Regions from separate parts of the Ammoniphilus sp. CFH 90114 genome, predicted to be linked through region 2. Evidence: predicted binding sites of a transcription regulator. Region 2 holds the regulator's gene; each other region holds the start of a gene.
What was found. Region 2 encodes LexA, which represses DNA repair genes until DNA is damaged. Its sites were predicted from a motif close to CGAACATATGTTCG; they were not measured.
Positions count from the first base shown of each region.

Region 1 (4,172 bases), on a different contig from region 2:
CTGTCATTTAGGGCACCACATTAAAGCCATTCCCAACCGCACAGATGAGTTTTCGGACATTATTAAGAGCGCGAAGCGTTACAAAGATAACGAAGTTGATCGATATGTGGAAGAGGCTGTACTGAGGAATAAGGCGAAGGAAAAAGACAAAGAAATGGATCGAGAGTTAGGCAAGCTTCAGCTTAATGTTCTATGTAAAATGTTTGAGGAGGAGGCTAGTATTGTTTCGAAGCTCCCTACTGAAACAAAGGCAGAAGCTCAGTTCCTGCTCGGCAAGGAAGAAGGACTCAAGCGGGCATTATCCTTGCTTAAAGAGTTGATGGAAAAGACAAACACATTCTATAAGTCGTAGCACTCGTGCTTGAAGCGAGTGTGTTTTTTTCTGGTATGACAGGTTGCTTTCAACCGAAATTTGGGGGAAACTAATATATTATGGAGGAAAAGAGAGGGAAGCCAAAAGTGAAACGATATTTACATAATCAGCAAGGTCTAAAAATCCACCATGTAGAACATCATCATGACGATAAGCAACTCTTTATACTTTCCCATGGATTTACGGGAAGTTCCAACTCCCATGTGATCGCCTCACTCAGAAAATACTTGAATCATAAAGAAATTTCGAATGTTTCCGTTGATTTTACGAATAACTTGAATGACTCCGATGGATCCTTTCGCGACCATACGATCACAGGAGAGATTGAGGACCTAAAGGTGGTCTATGATGCCTATCGTAATCGTTATGAAAGGATCTATTTAATCGGCCACAGTATGGGCTGCACGGTGTCCGCCAACTTCGCTTTGCAAAACGAGGTGGATGGTTTACTGTTAGTCGCTCCTCCCTTTTCCATTCGAGATATCATCTTAGGTGTGGCTAAGGCGACGTATGGCGATGTGAAGGCTGCTCTAGCGAAATGGGAGCAGGAAAAGACGTTTCCTATTTATAACCAGAAGGATCAAACAAGCTATCCGCTTGCCTATGAGTTCTACCGCGATCTGTCTCGTTTTAACCCTGTTGATTATCAAGGGATACAGGCACGTTCGGTGATCATCTACTCCAACGAAGATCCCGTAGTCCCTCCATCGCAATCCGTTCGCCTTTTTAACACCCTTGGAACACAGGAAAAGAAGATACTTGAGGTTGCATCTGCTCCTCATTCCTTTGATACCCCAACAGCCACGGAGGCCTTGATTCAAGCAGGTGAGGAAGCGGTTCAGTTTCTAGGGTTGGTTCGTACTTAGGGTTGGTCCTCTGAGGAATAGCCGGAGATTTTTCCCTTATTTTGCTGTTGGTGTGAAAATAGGCTAGTTTAGGCGGATTTTTTTCCTTTATGTTGCTAAAAATGCTTAAATCCCTTGAGTTTGAAGCCGATAAGCGGAGTCTGTCCCCTTATTTTGACCGGTATGGCCTCATTTTCTGAAATAGCGGAAGTTACGTCGGTTATCCCCTCTGAACAAGAACGTTTGTTTGCATACCTACAGGTGAGGATGGTATAATAAGAGAACAAACGTTTCTTTTTTGGAGGGGAATATGGATAACCTTCGGGATCGTGGGAATATAAAGTGGTCAACGATGATGTTGCCGGAGCATCGCAAGTTACTGCAGCAACTTGAACTCTCTCAAGAGGAAGAGAGCTGTCCAGAACTGACGGAAGATCGATGGGAAGAAATTCAATATATCATTCAGGAAGCGATGGGAGAAGGGGTAGAGGTCACTCTTACTTTCTTTGCGGATAAAAGATTTAAACACTTTACAGGTAAAGTAAAAAAGTTTGATCCTCTCCGCCAGACCCTTCATGTAGTAGGTGAGGATGAGTATACTTATCCTATATCGGTTGCTTCCTTAGTGGATGCGGTTCACGCCTCTAGAAGAGAATTCTTCGAATAAAGTCCCTTCGATTATCACATACTGGAAAAATCAAAGGGATTAGGAGGGAGCAGAGCATGAACTTACTAGCTTGGATTGGGATTATATTTGTTGCTCATATTGCTCTGTATTTTGCCTTGGGAACAGAAAATTGGATTAGTACAGCGGCACTCGCTACCCTGGTTTGGGCAGGAGCCCTCTATGCTATTCGATTTTTCGTTCGGCAAAAACAAAGAATACGGTAAACCAGAGGACACACTCTTCGAATAAGGGTGTGTTTTTGCTAGTCATCGGAGGGACTTAGATGAAACTTGGCAGTCATGTGAGTATACGGAATGGTTACATCGGGGCAGCACAGCATGCGGTGAAGATAGGGGCACAATCCTTTCAATACTTCCCTAAGAATCCCCGCAGCTTGACGGTGAAGGCATTCGATACGAAGGATGCAGCCAGATGTGCGGTATTCTGCAGGGAAAATGGAATCGAATCCATCGCCCATGCTCCTTATCCTGTGAATCTTTCTGAGGAGGAACCCGACCTGCGTGAGGTGTTAAAGGCGTCTTTAGCCAATGACATGGAAATAGCAGAAGCGTGTGGGTCCATTGGGTTAGTGGTGCACTTCGGAAAATATAAAGGGGCAGATGCACTAGAGGGCTATAAGTTAATGATCGATATGCTAAACAGTGTACTGAGAGACTGGAAGGGTCAGCTCCTCCTTCTGATTGAAAATAACGCCGGCCAAGGCGTGAGGATGGGGACCACGCTCGAGGAGCTTGTCCAGGTAAGGAAGTTAACGGATTATCCAGAGAAGATTGGATATTGCCTCGATACCTGTCATGCCTATGCGAGCGGTTTATGGAGTGGATCCAATTGGGACGAGATTGTCTCCCAAGGGGAAGCGTTGGACTATTTCTCCCATCTCAAAGCCGTTCACCTGAATGATTCCGCTTATGGCTATGCCTCCTTTCGGGATCGGCATGCCAATGTCGGGAGGGGGCATATCGGAAGAGAAGCCATGATAGAGTTTCTACGCTCACATGTGATTCAAGAATTACCCCTCATCTTGGAAACGCCAAATATGGACAACTACACCCATCAGGATGAAATTCAATTTATCAGGCAAGAGTTGCTTCATTAAGACTGTACTTTTTTCTTCCCCTTCTCGTTCAGTGCCACAAGGCGTTGGACGAGCTCTTCTTTCCATTCAGGGTCTTCGGTCGACTGAGCTACGGAGTACATCTCTAAGGCCCGATCAATCTGTTCTTTGACCACATGTTCCATTCGTAAATATTCCACATGGTTTTTAGGGTCATAAAGCCTTTCTCTTGCCAATCTGTTTACGTAAGGTTGAAGATCCACCTCTCCTGCTCGGTCTCCACATGCGTATTCCTTTAACAGTTCAAACTCTAATTCCACATCCGGATGGATGTTCATATTTTCGCAAGCAAGACAAAACAAAATCGGTACATTTCTCATGGTTGTTTCTTCTAAATTCAGATGGGCAATGGTAAGAAGCATATCAGCCCCGCAGCAGAAGTTCATTTATTTGTCCCCCATATTTTCTCATAGGCTTATTTTATCCAATTGAAAAGCCCGTGTGCAAGGACAGTATGATATAATACCTCAAGGAAGGAGTGGTGAATCCGTGAGTATCATGATGATTATAGGTTTGCTGATTGTGGCTGTCTATGGCGGTGCTCTTGTTATAGCGGGGATCCAGGTTGCTCGTGGAAAGTTTAAGGTGGACTATGACAAAATGGCCCAAGAGGCGTTTTCGAGCCATATCCAGGCGAAATCGAAACGATAATGAAAACGGTTGTCCTAACCGGGCATAAGAAGCAAGAGATCGGGCTGTGGGGGGAGAAGCATCCGGCCTTTCCTTACTTGAAGACCGCCTATCAAAGGAAAATAGTACAAGCGATTGAGGAGGGTGCAGAATGGTTCCTATGCAGTGGAGGCCAAGGTTTAGAGCTCTACAGTGCCAGATGGCTAGCCGAACTGCGCAAGGAGTATCGCCATATTAAATTAGCGATGCTGTTGCCCTTTTTTGATCAAGAGAAGAATTGGAAAGAAGATGCCCAAGAGCTCTACCACGAGGTGCTGGCTCAGGCTGACTACGTGGATTATATATCGAAGAGAGAGTATGTTCAGCCCTGGCAATTGGCACAGAAGAACAAATATTTGATTGAGAAGAGCGAGGGACTGATTACCTTTTTTAATGGGGTCGAGCGAACGTATCCTTGGTACTACATTATGGAAGCTAAAAAAAAGCAGGAAAAAGAAGCTTACAAGCTGTGGGTGATGGAGC
Region 1 covers NZ_SDLI01000004.1:72,073-76,244, reverse strand. The annotation lists gene EIZ39_RS10495 (hypothetical protein) at 1-352, shown strand, start outside; gene EIZ39_RS10490 (alpha/beta hydrolase) at 433-1,239, shown strand; gene EIZ39_RS10485 (YolD-like family protein) at 1,529-1,885, shown strand; gene EIZ39_RS26555 (hypothetical protein) at 1,942-2,109, shown strand; gene EIZ39_RS10480 (deoxyribonuclease IV) at 2,169-3,002, shown strand; gene EIZ39_RS10475 (hypothetical protein) at 2,999-3,406, opposite strand; gene EIZ39_RS26550 (hypothetical protein) at 3,510-3,671, shown strand; gene EIZ39_RS10470 (SLOG family protein) at 3,671-4,172, shown strand, end outside.
Region 1: a site for LexA is predicted at 1,455-1,468, ahead of EIZ39_RS10485 (YolD-like family protein). Genes of this name have one in related genera too.

Region 2 (4,172 bases):
ACCGGGCGTTCATCTTAACATTCACTTCAAGCGGTTCGAAGTAAACCCTTCACAAAACTCTCGAGTTCCTCTATACTAGAAAACCCCGCAAAACCACTGATCTCTTTCTCCAACCCCATTTTCTTGTGGACCACTTTTTCCCCATTAATCCTAAATCCAAATTTCTCTATCACTTGAATCTCCTGTTCGGATAAAGGTGACATGTCCGTTTTCCTCCTTATCCTGACACTTCAGGCAGCGAATCATCCTTACTTACCCTTCACTTCTAGTACGAAGCCTGCTTGTTCTGAATCCTTAATATGGTGCTCCACAACACTTTCCCAGCCTTGCTTTTGTTGGATCAAGAGAAGAATCTGCTCATCTTCCATAATGGACTCATCCCCATTCTTATGTTCACAGGCTACCCACCAAGAGTCAATGCGATCCTCAATATAACTTGTTTCTAACATAGCATCCTGTACGGCAAACTCCGGCTGACTCGTTTTTATGAAATCTAATACCATCTTCTCAATCTGCTCCTGATTCAACTGCAATTTTAATCCTGTAGTCATAAACTTATTCCTCCTCACACTATATGTCAGCTCTTATTCAAGAAATCGTACTTATGTTCATTAACTTACCTTGCTTTAACTTTCATACCAATATAGTCCACTTCTATTGTACCCTTTTTTTAGTATATCAGTCGAACATCCAGTGTGCTTTCACAAGGAACAGAGACCAAAAAACCATCACGTTCTTGTGATGGCTTCTTAGTGCACGTCTTTCTTGAGTTTGTTTTCTCCGTATTCCTTAAGGACGTTACCTTCTTCGTCCACAATCTTCAACGAATCTAAATTTGCTTTCAAGGACATTCTGACGGCTTGAATATATTCCTGTCTCAAAGCATCTTGTTCTTTCTTCTCTGCCGGAGTCAGTCCCGTTGACTTCGACTTCCTGGCCAACTCGTTAATGCGCTCAATCTTCTCAGGAGTAACCAATTGAATCTGTCTCCTCTCTAAAAGGTGTTCCTATATTGTACCATACCCTACCTTCTAGAGTCTATTTACTGAACCGATCGTGGGATATGAATCTGTTGACCAGGATATATGTAGGCACTATCCAGCTGATTCTCATCGATTATAAGTTGAATCATCTGGGGAATAGTTAATTGATGATCTTCGTTAAATTGATCTGCAATCTTCCATAGAGAATCCCCTGACTGAACAATAACTTGCTCATAGGAAGTCAACCCACTTGCATAGGCTGGCTTCGTCCATGTAATGTTACCAACTATATGAAATAAGCTCGTAAATAACAACACCATCATAGTAAACCCAAAAACAATCGCTCTCATTACCTTCATCCTCTCTCTATATACGAACAAATGATCTTAATTACACTATAATTCGAACGAATGTTCCTGTCAACGCTTTTTTCTCGAACTTATGTTTGTATATTTGACCAATCCTTGTTATAATGAAAAAAAAAGAAGGTTTTGGTAAAAGCAAGGGGGAAACAGGATGAAGTTATCATCGCGTCAGCATGCCATCCTTGACTTCATTAAGAGAGAAGTGAAGGACAAGGGGTACCCACCTTCCGTGCGGGAGATTGGAGAAGCCGTCGGACTTGCATCAAGCTCAACAGTACATGGTCATTTAGCCCGCCTAGAGAAGAAGGGATTAATCCGTCGAGATCCAACGAAACCAAGGGCCATTGAAATATTAGATGATCTCGACCTTCCGGAAGAAGACATCAGTGTACCAACCGTTAGAATTCCTGTCGTTGGGAAAGTAACAGCAGGGGAACCGATTCTCGCAGTAGAGAATGTAGAAGAGTATTTTGTGCTACCAGAGCGAATGGTAGGGCCTGATACGATTTATATGTTGAAGGTGGAAGGAAACAGTATGATTGAAGCAGGAATTCTGGACGGAGATTATGTCATTGTTAGGCAGCAATCTGTGGCGAATAACGGAGACATCGTTGTTGCGATGACAGAAGATGAGGAAGCAACTGTAAAGACCTTTTACAAAGAGAAGAACCATATTCGTCTGCAGCCAGAGAATCCTGATTTAGAGCCTATCCTCTTACCCCATGTGACGATCCTAGGGAAAGTAGTAGGCGTTTTTAGGAATCTACACTAGTCATAGAAATATAGAGGGTGTCCCCAGATCGGAAAACCGATTTTGGGGACACCCTTTCTCATTCCTATCACAGCTGGGTCAGCGGGAGGTCAGATCCCCCAATGATTGGCGCCCTGAAAACGAGGATGGGCGAATTTCGGGGTGTCAAAAATCCAGATTGACACCCCAAAATCGCGGTCCGACCATTTTCGGGTACTCAAAACCACAGATTGACACCCCCAAAACGCAATCCCACCATTTTCGGGTACGCAAAACCTCGGGTTGACACCCAAAAGCGCTCCGACCATCTCCCGAATCCTCTACCGAAGATCCACCCCTTATATGGCAATGAAAAACGTGGTAATCATAATAAGTTGCAGAACAAGTTTGGCTCCAGCACTGCTAAAGAAGGCCGCTAATGTACCTAAGGCTATCTTCATTGAGATGCCGGCATCCTTGTTGCGAAACCACTCTACAGCAAAGACTAGGAGAATGGGACCAACGAGGACCCCGATAGGACCTAAGATAAACGGACCAATTAGCAATCCTATAACGGAAGCGATCATACCAGCTTTTGATCCCCCATACTTTTTCACGAAAACCATATTTGTCAGAACGTCCGCTAGGATAATAAGAACCGTAACCCCACCCATTGCCCACCAAAACCAAGGAGGCAGCCCTTGATCAGAAACAAAAAATTGATAAATCAAGAATCCTCCCCATACTAGTAAGGCATCCGGTATGACAGGTACAACGATCCCAACAAGACTCCCAATAAAAAACAAAACAATAATACCCCATAACAACCATTCCATCGTTACTCCTCCTTACTATAACATCCTCTCCCAAGCTTCTACGAAGAAAACCTACAAAAGAATTCACTTTTAGGAAAAAAATTTATATAAGTAGCTCGGCCGTTTCAGTAGGGCATACAGCATACAAAAAAAAAAACAGGACCCCTCCGAAAGGGGTCCTGCAAAAATGCTCAAGATCATATTAATAGTTAACCATGTACTGATCTCTTTCCCAAGCGTGAATTTGGGTACGGAACATATCCCACTCAATTTCCTTCGCTTCGATGAAGTGAAGAACAGCATGTTCACCAAGCGCTTCGATAATGACTGAATCGTTCTTTAAGCACTCAAGAGCTTCCTTCAAGCTTGCTGGCAAGGTTTCAATGCCTGCTTCTTCTCTTTCAGCTTCATTCATCACATAGATATTGCGATCTGTTCCTGGAGGGCATGGCAAATTATTCTCGATACCGTCCAATCCAGCAGCTAGCATGACGGCTAGGGCCAAATATGGGTTAGCAGCAGGATCTGGATTACGAACTTCTACACGCGTGCTTAAACCACGAGAAGAAGGAATACGAACTAGTGGACTTCTATTCTTGGCGGACCAAGCAACATAACATGGAGCCTCATATCCTGGTACAAGACGCTTGTAGGAGTTAACAAGCGGGTTCGTAATAGCAGAGAATCCACGAGAATGCTTCAGGATTCCGGCCATGTACTGTTTAGCCGCTTTGCTTAAACCTAGTTCATCACTTTCATCGTAGAACGCATTTTCTTTGCCATTGAATAGGGATTGGTTACAGTGCATACCAGATCCGTTAATACCAAACAATGGCTTCGGCATGAAGGTCGCATTCAATCCATGCTGACGAGCGATCGTCTTTACCACGAGCTTGAAGATCTGAATTTGGTCCGCTGCTTTAATCGCATTCGCGTATTTAAAATCAATTTCGTGCTGACCTGGAGCTACCTCATGGTGAGAAGCTTCGATCTCAAAGCCCATCTTCTCAAGAGTCAGAACGATATCACGACGGCAGTTTTCTCCTAGATCAAGCGGAGCGAAGTCAAAATAGCCGCCATTATCATTTAAGTCAAGGGTCGGTTCCCCTTTATCATCTAATTTAAATAGGAAGAATTCAGGCTCTGGACCTACATTCATTGCAGTGAAGCCCATTTCTTCTGCCTTCTTTAATTGACGCTTAAGAATTCCACGTGGATCCCCTGGGAACGGAGTTACTCCATCAGCTAAATACACGTCACAGATCAACATCGCAACCGT
Region 2 covers NZ_SDLI01000012.1:9,081-13,252, reverse strand. The annotation lists gene EIZ39_RS26850 (hypothetical protein) at 27-203, opposite strand; gene EIZ39_RS21245 (hypothetical protein) at 249-551, opposite strand; gene EIZ39_RS21240 (DUF896 domain-containing protein) at 750-977, opposite strand; gene yneA (cell division suppressor protein YneA) at 1,043-1,333, opposite strand; gene lexA (transcriptional repressor LexA) at 1,500-2,120, shown strand; gene EIZ39_RS21225 (DUF456 domain-containing protein) at 2,438-2,914, opposite strand; gene glnA (type I glutamate--ammonia ligase) at 3,096-4,172, opposite strand, start outside.

Region 3 (4,172 bases), on a different contig from region 2:
TAAAATAAATAATAAGCCCAATGATCGGGAAAAAGAGTGTTCCTATCAGCACGATAACAGAGTATTCTTTACTGTTTCCTTTTCTTAAAGAATCCCGATAAGCCCAAATACTCGTTACAATATTAAAAATAAAAAAAGCTGCCATAATAAACAGCATGATGAAAAAGGGTGCGAAAGCTAACTCGATATTCAATTTAACTCCTCCTCCTTCCTTAATACATCATACGTTTGCAATCTATGAAAGTTTCACATGATTTGCTTTTATGACGGGACTCTTATTATGAAGAGTCCTTTTTACGTGGAAAAAAAAGTCGCCTCCCCCATTTCAAGCAGGATAGCGACTTTTTGATTAGTGAACCTTTTTCCCTTGGATATAGCCGTTCTCTTTTAAATTCTTTAACCATGTCTTTATGGTTCGACGATGTCTACCAAAATGGTTGACCATTTCATCCATAGATGGAATGACAAATTGTCGTTGTTCCAGATAACGCCAAAGGATATATTCGCTCATACCGAGCTTTACTATGATCTCACGAGGGTACATATAGCCTTTTTCCCACCTTATCTTGGTTTTCCTTTTATCTTGTCAGTTCCTTCCTAGCACTCCATCACTCTCTTGTTTTTCTAAATTTTAACATGGAATCTTCGTCCAATCGCCTTTTTAGAAAATTTAAACTTACGACAATTAACTCCTACTCCCCTATTGGAATATAGCATATAATTTTTTTCTTTACAAAACTTATACAATAATTATATAATAATGATGCAGTATAGGATGTAAATTCCAATCTAGGGAGGGTTTGGTCATGGGTGGCTTAAATTTAACAGCACTTGTTCTCATTATTGTTGGTGGGTTAAACTGGCTTCTCTTCGGATTATTTCAGTGGGATTTAGTTGGTGGATTGTTAGGAGGAATGGACGGCTGGCCCGCTCGTATTGTCTACATTTTGGTTGGTGTGGCTGCTATCTACTCCTTCACTTTAATTAATAAGGTCAAGGCTAATTCATAACGTATGGAAGGGGAACCCTCGCAGGTTCCTCTTCTTTTTCTATCCATAGTGCCCTCCAATCTTTGCGCTTCGTTCTAGCGCGATCCCTCCTTCTACTAAGCTTGAGGCCTTAATAATGGAGGTAGATCCGAACACATCTCGAATCTGATCTACGGCAAAGGCTAAATTTCTCTTTTTTTCCCGTGTCTTAAAACTGAACATATCCAACTGTACTTCTTGGTCTGGGGTAAGATTAGACAGGGCCACATAGATGTTGCGGACTTCTGTCCCTAATGTATAGTGGGTATTAAACAGTTGCAGGCAAACGTTGTATACTTCATCTTCTAGATTCGTAGGCGTATCAATAGATAAAGACCGGGAGAAGCCTCCTTCGTAACCGTTTGAGTATCCAATTCCTAAAGAAATCGTTCTGCCAGCCATTCGATCTTTACGAGCCCGACTCGTTACTTCATCGCACAGTTCACGGATAACAATCTTAATTTCGGAGGGTAATACATAATCTCGAAGCAATGTAATTCCATTTCCGTAGCTCTTATGCGTTTGGTTGTAGTTAGGCTGTACACGGGAGAAGTCAATTCCCCAAGCGTGGTTATACATCTGGACGCCCATAATGCCGAATCGCTTCTCGAGTAAAGCGGATTCAAAGCCTGCTAATTGGCCGACAGTACGAATGCCCATCCGGTTTAGATTTCGCTCCATTCGGGATCCAATTCCCCACATGTCCTTAACGGGATGAGGCCATAATCTTGAAGGAAGATCTTCGAAAGTCCACTCGGCAATTCCTTCTGGCGCTTTTTTGGCATCTAAGTCCAAGCAGACCTTGGCCAGGAGCATATTGGGACCTATGCCAATGGCCACGGGAATACGTAATTCTTCCCAGATCGTTTGCTTAATTTTTCTTGCCACAAACCACTTATCACCAAACAACTTTTCTGTTCCGGTGATATCGATCCAGGCCTCATCTACGGAGTACTGTAAAATGCTATCGAATGGGGAAAAGCGCCCCAAAATTTTGGTTAACTCTAAACTAATCTCTAGGTATTTCGACATCCTAGCTTTGACAACTTGGATTCGAGGATCCTGAGGCAGTTCAAAGAAGCGCGAGACGTTCTTAACGCCAAAATCTCTCTTTAACGCTGCTGATGCAGCGAGAACGATAGAGCCGCTTCGCTCGGGGTCACCAACCACAGCTAAATATGCAGTAAGAGGATCTAGCCCAAGCAAGGAGCAATGGGCAGAAGCATAAAAGCTCTTGGCATCTAGCATGAGGATCGAGCGCTGGGGCATTTGACTATAATCAAACATGGATTCACCTCATTAAAAGTTAGAACATACGTTCTATTTGAGAGCATGACAAGCTCCCCTACGCGTGTTTAGCGGGAAGAATGGACAATATATGGTTAATTAAGAAGGATCGAATGGCTCTGCGGGTTAAGCAGTAAGCCTTCATCTGATCTCCTGTGATAGAGTAAGGTAGAATTTGACGTTGGGTGATTCGACCTTGGCGATCGAGATAAATCATCTCGAGTGGTTGACCAGAAGATACATAACGATCAAGATCAACGAGCATATAAACCTCCTTTGAACGGAACGTTTGTTCTTATTTTATGCGAACTTCACCAGAACATGCAAGATGCAAAAAGTTACCACGTAAAAACGTAAAAAGAAAAGTGTCCCCCATGATGAGGACACTTGGATTCATAGTATGTTATTTTGAGAGGGAACCCATATCTTCGTCCAGTAATGTTCGGATGATCCATCCAGATAAGTCTTGTGCAGCAAAACAGCCAGCCGCTGTAGAAATTCGTCCCATATTCACGAAACAAACAAATCATATTTTACAGCAACTTGTAATAATTAGGAACCATTGATATATCCAATTAAAAAAGGGACCAATCACTCGTGTGAACGGTCCCTTCTTATTCAATCAACATATAAGAGCAAAGCCACGAAGCTGGCAATAGCTAATACTAACGATACCGTACCTTGGAAGAAACGCTTCTGGAAGAAACGTAAAATACCGAAGCTAAAGAAAGAGCCTGCTAAGAGAATAACAATTGCACCAATTGCGAATAGTGAACCTGTTAGGCTGTCTAATTGAGCAATACCCATTATAATAAACCTCCTTCATGGAAGGGAACTTTTATCGGACATATCATATCATATCTACTAGGGAGAATCTACTTTTTTTGAAGACAATCCAAAAATAACCGGAGAGTATCCACTTCTATGAAGCTGGAACTTCCGGTTCAATATATCTATTAAGCTTTAATATAAGAGCAACAGTAGTCTGTAACCTTATAAACTTTCAACTTAAAAGATGCGTTGGCGGGTACAATAAATTGCGTGCCTGCACCAAACGTTTTCCAATCACTTTCTCCTGGAAGAAGAACATCCAGTTCCCCTGCAGCGATCTCCATAATCTCCTCTTCACTTGTTCCAAATTCGTATTCTCCAGGCATCATAATGCCGAGTGTTTTTTTTGTTCCATCAGGAAATAAAACGGTACGGCTCGTTACCTTTCCGTCAAAATAAATATTTGCTTCCTTCATAACGGTTACTTGATCAAACTGTGCCAATGTTCTCTCTCCTTTATCTGTTATAAATCTAAATATACCTATGAAGGAACATTGTAGCAACAAAAACCTTAGGAATAGCAAAAAGTCCTCTTGTGAGGACTTTAAAAGTAACTACATTTGATCTTCAAAAGCCGTTTGGTCATCCGTCTCAGCCATATGTAGACCAGGATATAGCTCAATAACCGCTTCTCTTTTCGCCCCATTGTATTTATCAGGACGTTCGATATCTCGATAAGTGAACTCCATATTGTTCTCAAATCCAGCAGCTGCCAGCTTGTTATACAGCATCTCGACCGTTTTGTTCACACGGTGGATGTCATGAGTAATTCCTTTGTATAAGAGGACGTAGCCAGCCGCATGATCTTCATCTCCATAATGGGACAGTTCGAAATCTCGAATCAAAACGCCACCGTGCTCTTGAAGAGCTTCCCATAGCTCTTGGGCATTCGCGAAGTAGGTTTCCATGTTCTATTGATCCCTCCCCTAATTTCTTGTCTACAGTAGTATGATACCTCCTGCAACATCTTATCCCATTAGGGGGGGATTGTCATGAACATGCCATTCCGCAGGAACAACGTCGTTT
Region 3 covers NZ_SDLI01000006.1:83,583-87,754, forward strand. The annotation lists gene EIZ39_RS14690 (PLDc N-terminal domain-containing protein) at 1-193, opposite strand, end outside; gene EIZ39_RS14695 (helix-turn-helix domain-containing protein) at 350-544, opposite strand; gene EIZ39_RS14700 (DUF378 domain-containing protein) at 807-1,010, shown strand; gene EIZ39_RS14705 (DNA polymerase IV) at 1,050-2,315, opposite strand; gene EIZ39_RS14710 (WYL domain-containing protein) at 2,374-2,580, opposite strand; gene EIZ39_RS14715 (hypothetical protein) at 2,934-3,122, opposite strand; gene ppnP (pyrimidine/purine nucleoside phosphorylase) at 3,272-3,589, opposite strand; gene EIZ39_RS14725 (hypothetical protein) at 3,701-4,054, opposite strand; gene EIZ39_RS14730 (LbetaH domain-containing protein) at 4,137-4,172, opposite strand, start outside.
Region 3: a site for LexA is predicted at 2,598-2,611, ahead of EIZ39_RS14710 (WYL domain-containing protein). Genes of this name have one in related genera too.